2 regions of the Mesorhizobium sp. P2_E9 genome follow, and region 1 is predicted to be linked to the other one. Evidence: predicted binding sites of a transcription regulator. Region 1 holds the regulator's gene; the other holds the start of a gene.
The links. The regulator PhoB, encoded in region 1, activates phosphate uptake and scavenging genes when phosphate is short. The targets are predictions, from matches to a motif close to TGTCATNNANCTGTCAT.
Positions count from the first base shown of each region.

Region 2: AC1D05_RS31770 (PhoX family protein) is a predicted target of PhoB. The motif match lies at 2,438-2,454, and genes of this name have one in related genera.

Region 1 covers NZ_JBFUET010000005.1:298,539-303,521, reverse strand. The annotation lists gene pstB (phosphate ABC transporter ATP-binding protein PstB) at 1-779, shown strand, start outside; gene phoU (phosphate signaling complex protein PhoU) at 805-1,512, shown strand; gene phoB (phosphate regulon transcriptional regulator PhoB) at 1,532-2,221, shown strand; gene AC1D05_RS11705 (ROK family protein) at 2,234-3,478, opposite strand; gene xylF (D-xylose ABC transporter substrate-binding protein) at 3,750-4,790, shown strand; gene AC1D05_RS11695 (sugar ABC transporter permease) at 4,935-4,983, shown strand, end outside.
Region 2 covers NZ_JBFUET010000023.1:19,059-24,041, forward strand. The annotation lists gene AC1D05_RS31755 (sensor histidine kinase) at 1-995, shown strand, start outside; gene AC1D05_RS31760 (response regulator) at 992-1,654, shown strand; gene AC1D05_RS31765 (hypothetical protein) at 1,754-2,242, opposite strand; gene AC1D05_RS31770 (PhoX family protein) at 2,517-4,520, shown strand; gene AC1D05_RS31775 (hypothetical protein) at 4,659-4,883, shown strand; gene AC1D05_RS31780 (GNAT family N-acetyltransferase) at 4,905-4,983, opposite strand, start outside.

The DNA of each region.
Region 1 (4,983 bases):
TGACGATCGCCGCCGAGGCGGCCGCCAAGGTAAAGATCGAGGTCAAGAACCTCAACTTCTACTACGGCCAGTCGAAGGCGCTGAAGGATATCACGCTGTCGCTGCCCGAGCGCAGCGTCACCGCCTTCATCGGGCCGTCGGGCTGCGGAAAGTCGACGCTGCTGCGCGTCTTCAACCGCATCTACGAGCTCTATCCCAAGCAGACCGCCGAGGGCCAGGTGCTGCTCGACGGTCAGAACGTTCTCGACCGTTCGCAGGATCTCAACCTGCTGCGCACCAAGATCGGCATGGTGTTCCAGAAGCCGACGCCGTTCCCGATGTCGATCTATGAGAACATCGCCTTCGGCGTCAGGCTCTATGAGAAGATCAGCAGGGCCGAGATGGACGGCCGCGTCGAGCAGGCGCTGAAGCGCGCAGCCCTGTGGAACGAGGTCAAGGACAAGCTCAATGCCAGCGGCCTCAGCCTGTCAGGCGGCCAGCAGCAGCGGCTGTGCATCGCCCGCACGGTGGCGGTGAAGCCGGAAGTCATCCTGCTCGACGAGCCGGCCTCGGCGCTTGACCCGCTGTCGACCGCCAAGATCGAGGAACTGATCGACGAGTTGCAGGCCGACTACACGATCGTCATCGTCACCCACAACATGCAGCAGGCGGCGCGCGTCTCGAAGCAGACCGCCTTCATGTATCTGGGCGAACTGGTCGAGTTCGACAAAACCGAGAAGATCTTTACGTCGCCTCGCGAGAAGCGCACGCAAGACTACATCACCGGCCGCTTCGGCTGATCGCACGCATACGAGGACCAGGATCATGGCCGAACACACAGTCGCAGCCTTCGACGAGGATCTCGGACAGATCAGCAGGCTGATCAGCGATATGGGCGACCTCGCCGGCTCGATGGTCGGCGGCGCCACCAAGGCGCTGCTGAATTCCGACAACGCGCTGGCACAGCGTGTGGTCTCCGACGATGCCATCATGGATGCGCGCCAGCGCGAACTCGACGACCGCGCCATCACGCTGATCGCCAAGCGCCAGCCGATGGCCGACGATCTGCGCCATGTCGTCGGCTCGATCCGCATGGCCGGCGACCTCGAGCGCATTGGCGACCTTGCCAAGAACATAGCCAAGCGTGTCGGCACCGTCGGTCTCAGCGCCACGCCGCGCGACCTGTCGCATTCCATCGACGCCATGGCACAGCTGGTGCTGATCCAGGTGCAGGGCGTGATCGAGGAGTATGCGGCGCGCGATGCCGCTGCCCTGGCGAAGCTGCGCGCCGACGACGAACGCATCGACGTCAAATACACCTCCGTCTTTCGCGAACTGCTGACCTACATGATGGAGGATCCGCGCAACATCACGGCGTGCACGCATCTGTTGTTCTGCGCCAAGAATCTCGAACGCATCGGCGACCACGTGACCAACATCGCCGAAAACGCCTACTATGTCCTGACCGGCACGCAGTTGCCCGCCAATCGTCCCAAGCAGGATGAAACGGCGATGTCGGCGCCAGCGGCCTGACGCAAGAGGTGACCAATCGATGATCGCGCCACGCATTATGGTGGTGGAGGATGAGGAGCCGCTGGGGGTGCTGCTCCGTTACAATCTTGAATCCGAAGGCTACCAGGTGGAGGTGGTGCCGCGCGGCGACGAGGCTGAGATCCGCCTGCAGGAGAACGTGCCCGACCTTCTGGTGCTCGACTGGATGGTGCCGGCGGTGTCCGGCATCGAACTCTGTCGCCGCCTGCGGATGCGGCCCGAGACCGAGCGGCTGCCGATCATCATGCTGACCGCGCGGGGCGAAGAAAGCGACCGCGTACGTGGGCTCTCGACCGGTGCCGACGACTATCTGGTCAAGCCGTTCTCGACGCCGGAATTCATGGCTCGCGTCAAGGCGCTGCTGCGCCGCGCCAAGCCGGAAGTTCTGTCCAGTGTGCTCAAGGTCGGCGACATCGTGCTCGACCGTGAATCGCACCGGGTCTATCGCAAGAAGAGCGAGATCCGGCTCGGGCCGACCGAGTTCCGCCTGCTCGAATTCATGATGCGTCATCCCGGCCGCGTGTTCTCGCGCAGCCAGTTGCTCGACAATGTCTGGGGCGAGACGATCTACATCGACGAGCGCACGGTGGACGTGCACGTCGGCCGGTTGCGGAAGGCGGTCAACAATGGCCGTATGCCGGACGTCATCCGCACCATTCGCGGGGCGGGCTACGCGATCAGGGAAGATTGAGCGGGACCTGATTCAGGCAACGTTCTTTCCGGTGCCAGCTCTCGCCTGCACGCCCGGTGCGAAAATCTCCTGGTCGACGAAGGTCAGCGCGCGCATGGCGCAGCCTTCGCGGATCAGAGGCAGTTCGTTCGGCTCGGTGTCGAAGGAAATCGATTTCGAGTGCTGACCGCCGGCGGTCTGCGCGATCGCTTCGCGCAGTGCCGGCTCGATCAGGTCGAAGGCGGCGGCACTGACGCCGACCATGGCGACGGGCGCGGGATCGATCAGCGCGAACAGGCTGCCGAGCCCATAACCCAGTGCCTCGCCGGCCTTGCGGTAGGCTTCGCGCTCAGGCCCGTCGCGTTCGCGTGCCGTCGCGGCCAGCGCCCGCATCTGCGCGTCGCTGACATCGGCCACTGGCTCGGTGTCCTCACTGAGCTGCCTGGCGTTGCGCCAGATGGCATAGTTGCCGGCATAGGCCTCGACGCAGCCGCGGCGTCCGCAACGGCAAAGCGCGCCGCCGGGCCGATGGATCATGTGACCGAACTCGCCGCCCGAGGAATGGGTGCCCGTGAACAGCTCGCCCTTCAGCACCAGGCCCATGCCGATGCCGTGCGACAGAAGGATGGCGATGAAGTCGTCGCGGTAGCGCTCGGGATCGCGCCAGCGCAGCGCCACCGCCATCATGTTGCAGTCGTTTTCCATGGTGGCGGGGATACCGAACTCGGCCTCGAGTATGTCGGCGAAGGCGATGTTGGTCTGCGGCGTGATCGGAGACCAGAGCATCGCCCGGGCCTCGGTGTCGGTGATGCCCTGGATCGCCAGCGCGATGCGGGCGACGCTGCGCACGTCGATATCGGGATCATCGAGGCGCCGCCGCACGATGGCGACGCATTCGCCGATCAGCGCCTCGCGCGACATGGTCAGCGTGTCCAGCCGGCGCTGTTCCTCCGATACGACCTGGCCGGCATAGTCGATGACGGCGACGGAGAGGAAATTCAGCGACAGCACCACGGTCATGACAGCCGCGGCCTCCGGATTGAGGCCGAGGCCGACCTGCGGCCGGCCGCGCTTGAGCGCGCCGGCCTCGCTCGGCTTGCCTTCGGCCAGGATGCCTTCGCCGATCAGGTCGGAAGAGATCGCCGATATGGTCGAGTGGCTGAGGCCGGTGGTCGCGGCAATCTCGGTGCGCGAGGGCCGACCGGCCCGGCGCACGGCCGCAATCACCATGGCGCGGTTGCGCCGGCGCAGATCGTCGTGGCGGATTCCGACCGACATGTTTTCCCACATCCTCCCGGTCGCCGCGGTTCCTCCGGCCCCTCGAACGCTGCCGACGACACGGTCAAATACTGGCAGAAGCGGCCCGTCCTGTCATTTATTTATTCCGAGGCTCGAAAAAAATTCACAAGGACATCAAAATCCATCAGAATCGTTGTTGACAGCGTTCCGGTGTTCGATCAGTGTTTTTTCGAGGCTCGAAAAAATAGAGCCTTTGTGCCGGCCTTAGGGCCAGTTTGGTCGCGCCATACGCGGCGCAGGGAGGAATATCATGAAGAGATTCACAGCCGCCATCCTGGCGGGTGTCGCCATGTCGCTGACGCTTGTGTCGGTCGCGCAGGCGAAGGACAAGGTCATCGGCGTTTCTTGGTCCAACTTCCAGGAAGAGCGCTGGAAGACCGACGAAGCCGCCATGAAGAAGGCGATCGAGGCCGCCGGCGACAAGTACATCTCCGCCGATGCGCAGTCCAATCCCGGCAAGCAGCTTACCGATGTCGAGAGCCTGATCTCGCAGGGCGCCAATTCGCTGATCATCCTGGCGCAGGATGCCTCGGCCATCGGCCCGGCCGTGCAGAAGGCGCTGGACGAAGGCATTCCGGTCGTCGGCTATGACCGCCTGATCGAGAACAAGGACGTCTTCTACCTGACCTTCGACAACAAGGAAGTTGGCCGCTTGCAGGCGGCTGCGGTGTTCAAGGCCAAGCCGGAAGGCAACTACGTCTTCATTAAGGGCTCGGGCGCCGATCCGAATGCCGACTTCCTGTTCTCGGGCTCGATGGAAGTGCTCAAGGCGGCCATCGACAGCGGCAAGATCAAGAATGTCGGCGAGGCCTATACGGACGGCTGGCTGCCCGCCAACGCCCAGAAGAACATGGAACAGTTCCTGACCGCCAACGACAACAAGGTCGACGCCGTCGTCGCCGCCAATGACGGCACCGCCGGTGGCGTCGTCGCGGCGCTGACGGCACAGGGTCTCGCCGGCACAGTGCCGGTGTCGGGCCAGGACGGCGACCATGCCGCGCTGAACCGCATCGCTCTCGGCACCCAGACCGTGTCGGTATGGAAGGACGCGCGCGAACTCGGCAAGAACGCCGCCGAGATCGCCTCGCAACTGGCCGACGGCAAGAAGATGACCGACATCGCCGGCGTCAAGGACTTCACGACGCCTGGCGGCAACACCGTCAAGTCGCTGTTCCTGACCCCGGTCGCCATCACCAAGGACAATCTCAACGTCGTCATCGACGCCGGCTGGATCAAGAAGGACGAAGTCTGCGCAGGCGTTGCCGCCGGCAGCGTCGCGGCCTGCAACTAAACGGCGCAATGCTGTTCTATATCGACGCCGCGGCCCAAAAGCCGCGGCGTTTCTCAAGGGGCTTCCCGCCCCAATGACTGCGGAAAGCAAATAGCATCCATGTTCCGGCATCCGCGCCAGACGGTAAACCGGTGGGAGGATAGCATGACCGACACGACCTCTAATCAACCGGTCGGCAGCACTGCGGCGGACA
Region 2 (4,983 bases), on a different contig from region 1:
AGGGCAACGTCACCGCCCAATTCGATACGTTCGATGGAGACGAAGAGAAGGAGCAGGCCGCCGGCGTGCCGCTGCTTGAAATCTACAATCCCGTGCGCGAACCCTGGTCCGGCGAGGTGGTGGCCGTCACCGAGTTCTTCGAGGTCGCCAGCGATTTCAAAGCCACGCTGGCTTCCGCCCTGTTGTCGAGCTGGCTGATCGTGGCCGGCACCACCTTGACGGCGTTTCTGCTGTTGTCGGGCATCGTGCTGCGCGCCAGCCGCACCATCGACGACCAGCGCGGCGCGCTGCGCCGCCAGGTGTCGGAGCTGCAGGGCCTGGTGACACAAAACAACGCCTTGCGACAGCGTGTGCAGCGGGCGTCCCGCCGCGCCACCGCGTTCAACGAAAGATATTTGCGCCGGATCGGCGCCGACCTTCATGACGGACCGGCACAACTCGTCGCCCTGGCGGCGCTGCGCATGGACAGCCCGGTATTTTCCGGCGACGGCAATTGGGGCGAAAGCCGCTCGACCGAGGTTACGATGATCCGCAAGACGCTGGAGGATGCGATGCGCGAAATACGCGGCATCTGCACCGGCCTCGTTTTGCCGCAGATAGAGACGGCCGCCGCGATGGACATATTGCGGCTGGCGGTCGACGAACACCAGCGCCGAACGGGAACGTCGGTGACGCTCACGCTGCCTAGGCATCTGCCCGAACCGGGAGCCTCCGAGAAGATCAGCATCTATCGTTTCGTGCAGGAAGGCCTGAACAATGCCTATCGCCACGGGCGAGGCAAGGACCAGGCAGTGCGTGCGGAAATGAAAGGCGGCAGGCTCTTCGTCGAAGTATCGGACGGCGGACCCGGCTTTGATCCAGCCGCACGGGTCGAAGGATTGGGGCTGGCCGGCCTCAGGGATAGAGTTGAAAGCATTGGCGGCCAGTTCGAAACCCGGACTGGACCGCAAGGCACGCGGCTGGTGATCAGCCTGTCGGTCGAGGAGCAAGCATGATTGGCGCCATTCGCATCGCTATTGTCGACGACCATCCGCTTTTTCGCGAAGGGGTGACACGCAGCCTGTCGGAGATCGGAGGCTTCGAGATCGTCGGCGAAGGTGCGACGGCGCAGGATGCCGAACGCATCGCCTCGACGGTGCGGCCCGACCTATTGCTGCTCGACATCTCCCTGCCGGGCGGCGGCCTGGCCGCGGTTGCAACCATCCTTGCCGACCATCCCACCCAGAAGATCGTCATGCTGACCGTTTCGGAGGCCAATGCCGACGTAACCAAAGCCCTGAACGCTGGGGTGCAGGGCTATATCCTGAAAGGTGTCGGGTCGCGCGCGCTCGCCGACATCCTGCGCAACGTGGCGGCCGGCGAGAGCTACCTTACGCCGGCCCTGTCGGCGCGGCTGCTTTCCGATCTCCAGTCGCCGCAGCCTGCCAATGGCGTGGCGGACCGGCTGCGGCACCTGACCGAACGACAGACGGAAATCCTGCGGCTGGTGGCCGAAGGGCTCAGCAACAAGGAGGTCGCCCTGCGCCTGGAGCTGCAGGAGAAGACGGTGAAGCATCACATGACGGGGGTGCTGTCAAAACTCAATGTGCGAAACCGCACTGAAGCGGCACTCATGATGCGCGAGTTTCGCGACCAGGACAGGAACCGATCGTAGGCCATCGCGGACCGGCGCGAGGGCCGGACAAAGAGAGGTCACCTCCGCCGGGGGCGGCGGAGGTGACGTGCGAAGCTGGCCGTGGCCTATTGACCAGCCTCACATAGCCTTCAGACGGCTGACATCGGCGGGTGTGGCCCGGCGGTCGATGATCGTGCGGCCCAGCGCATCCTGCATCTTGAACCGGCCGCCTTCAACCTTCTCGACGATGCCGTCGGGGTGCGTGACTGTGATCTTGTTGCCGCTCACATCGACCTTGTCACCGGTCGTGGCGTTGACATGGCTGGCGCCTTTGTCGCTCTGGCCATTGCTGGATCCCGCGCCGTTTCCATTGCCGTTGCCGCTATTGCCGCCGCTGCCGCTGTTGCCACCGTTTCCACTATTGCCGCCGCCGTTACCGCTGCCGCCGTTGCCACCACCGTTGCCGCCGCCATTCCCGCCGCCGCCCTTGCCGGCCTGCGCGGTGACGGCGTCGATTCCGGGGGCGGAGCCGTGCAGGGAAATTCGATAGGGGACGATGGTCAGCGCCAGAGCCGCCGCCGAAACGAGCGTCAGCCGGCGACAACGGGCCGTGATCGATCCGTGCATCCCTTATCTCCGTCGATTGAGCCGGCGCGCCCACCCCAACGTTGCAACCCGCAACATCGCCGAAAGATGTAGTGGCCGGAAGCGACCTCCGACCGTTGCGGTTGTCCTCCAGGACCTTTGCCAGCGCAAGATTGGACCAAAGTCCGAGGTGCGCGTGAGCAAGTCGCCTCGCCCCGGGCATGGGAGCTTGTATGATGTCACGAAAATGTGATCGGCCTGGCTTAAGGGGTCGAACAGGCAACAAGCTCCAGCCACGCCAAAGCCAGAGGCCCTCATGACCGAACACCGTTCCCCCGACGCCCGATTCCGCACCAGCCTGCTCGAGGAAAACGAAGGACCGGCCATCAACCCCACCGCCAACCGCACCATGGGCGAAATCATCGCCGCGCGGTTCTCGCGCCGTGGTTTCCTGAAAGGATCGCTCGCCGTATCGGCGATCGCCGCCACGGTCAGTCCGCTGGCCATGATCGCGGCAGACGATGCCCGCGCCGCGGAAGGCTCAGCCTTCAAATTCGACGAGCTCCAGGCCGGCATCGACGACAAGCATCATGTCGCGCCGGGCTATGACGCCGACGTGCTGTTGCGCTGGGGCGATCCGCTGTTTGCCGATTCACCGGAGTTCGATCCGACCAAGCAGTCGGCGCAGGCGCAGGCCAGGCAGTTTGGCTACAACAACGACTATGTCGGCTACATCGCGATCGACGGCTCGGCCGAGCACGGCCTGCTGGTGGTCAATCACGAATACACCAACCCGCATCTGATGTTCCCGGGCATTGTTTCGATCGTCGACAAGGACGGGAAGAAGAAGGCCGAGGTCGCGCCGCTCTCGAAGGAGCAGGTCGATGTCGAAATGGCGGCGCATGGCGGCACCATCGTCGAGATCCGCAAGTTGTCGGGCAAGTGGCAAGTGGTGCGCGACGGCAAGCTCAACCGCCGCATCACCTCCAACACCGAAATGGCGCTGTCCGGTCCGGTCGCAGGCCATGACCGCGTCAAGACCAATGCCGATCCGTCCGGCACGAAAGTATTCGGCACTTTCAACAACTGCGCCGGCGGCGTCACGCCGTGGGGCACCTATGTGATGGCCGAGGAGAACATCCACGGCTATTTCTCCGGCGAACTGCCGGAAGGCCACAAGGAAGCCGCCAACTACAAGCGTCTCGGCATTCCGGAAGGCGCCTATGAATGGGGCGCACATTACGACCGCTTCAACCTCGCCAGGGAGCCGAACGAGCCCAATCGCTTCGGCTGGATCGTCGAGGTCGATGTCAACGATCCGACCTCGACGCCGAGGAAGCGCACCGCCATGGGCCGCTTCAAGCATGAGGGCGCCGAATCGATCGTCGCCAAGGACGGCCGCGTCGTCTTCTATCTCGGCGACGACGAGCGCTTCGACTATGTCTACAAGTTCGTCACCAAGGGCACGTTCAACGCCAACGACCCTGCCGCCAACAAGGACCTGCTCGACGACGGCACGCTGCATGTCGCCAAATTCGCCGAGGACGGCACGGTCGACTGGCTGCCGATCGTCTTCGGCCAGGGGCCGCTGACGGCGGAAACCGGCTTTGCTGGCCAGGCCGACGTGCTGATCGAGACGCGGCGCGCCGCCGATCTGCTCGGCGCCACCAAGATGGACCGGCCCGAAGACATCCAGCCCAATGGCGTCAACGGCAAGATCTATGTCATGCTGACCAACAATTCGAAGCGCAAGGCCGACCAGGTCGATGCCGCCAACCCGCGCGCCGAAAATGCCTTCGGCCACATTATCGAGATCACCGAGACCGATGGCGATTTCACGGCCACCAAGGGCAAATGGGAAGTGCTCTTGAAATGCGGCGATCCCTCGGTTGCCGATGTCGGTGCTACCTTCTCGACTGCAACGACGAGCAATGGCTGGTTCGGCATGCCCGACAATTGCGCGGTCGATTCGGCCGGTCGCCTGTGGGTCGCCACCGACGGCCAGGGACCGAAGGCCACCGGCCGCACCGACGGCCTGTGGGCGGTCGACACGGAAGGGGCGGCACGGGCGACTTCAAAGCTGTTCTTCCGCGTGCCGATCGGTGCGGAAATGTGCGGCCCGCTGTTTGCGCCCGACGACCAGACCGCCTTCGTCGCCGTCCAGCATCCGGGCGATGGCGGCGAGGATTGGGAAGGTTTTGGCCGCCCGTCCTACTATGAAGACCTGTCGACCCGCTGGCCCGACTTCAAGCCCGACATGCCGGTGCGACCGTCGGTCGTCGCCATCACCAGGCAGGGCGGCGGCAAGATCGCGGTCTGATCTCGGGCGCCGGTTTTGCAGCCTTGGGAGGGGTTTCGGTTCCCGAACGCCCCTCCTTCGCGGCATGACGCCCATTCAAGCTCCGGGAAGATTGGCAATTTACAGGTGGCGCCCTAACTCCTCCTTCAGGAGACCGCCATGTCGAAGTCCGTCTATGATCGTGGCCTGCTCAAGCCCGGCGACATCGCCAGGCTGCAGCGTGTCTTTGACGAAGCCTGCCTCAAGCGCGAAGCGCACCCCGATTCGCCGGAAGCGCGAGAGATCGCCCTGACCCTGCTGGCCCTCCACAATGCCGGCATGGTCGACGAGGAGATGCTGACGGACGCCGTCGGTTTCCGCCGGCTTGAGCCGAAATCGGCCTGAGGTTCAGGGCCTCCCAACCGCTTATCCGGGGCGTTGAACAACGGCCACGTTGATTGCGCTTCGCAGTTTGAAGCCGATGGATTCGTACAGCTTTATCGCG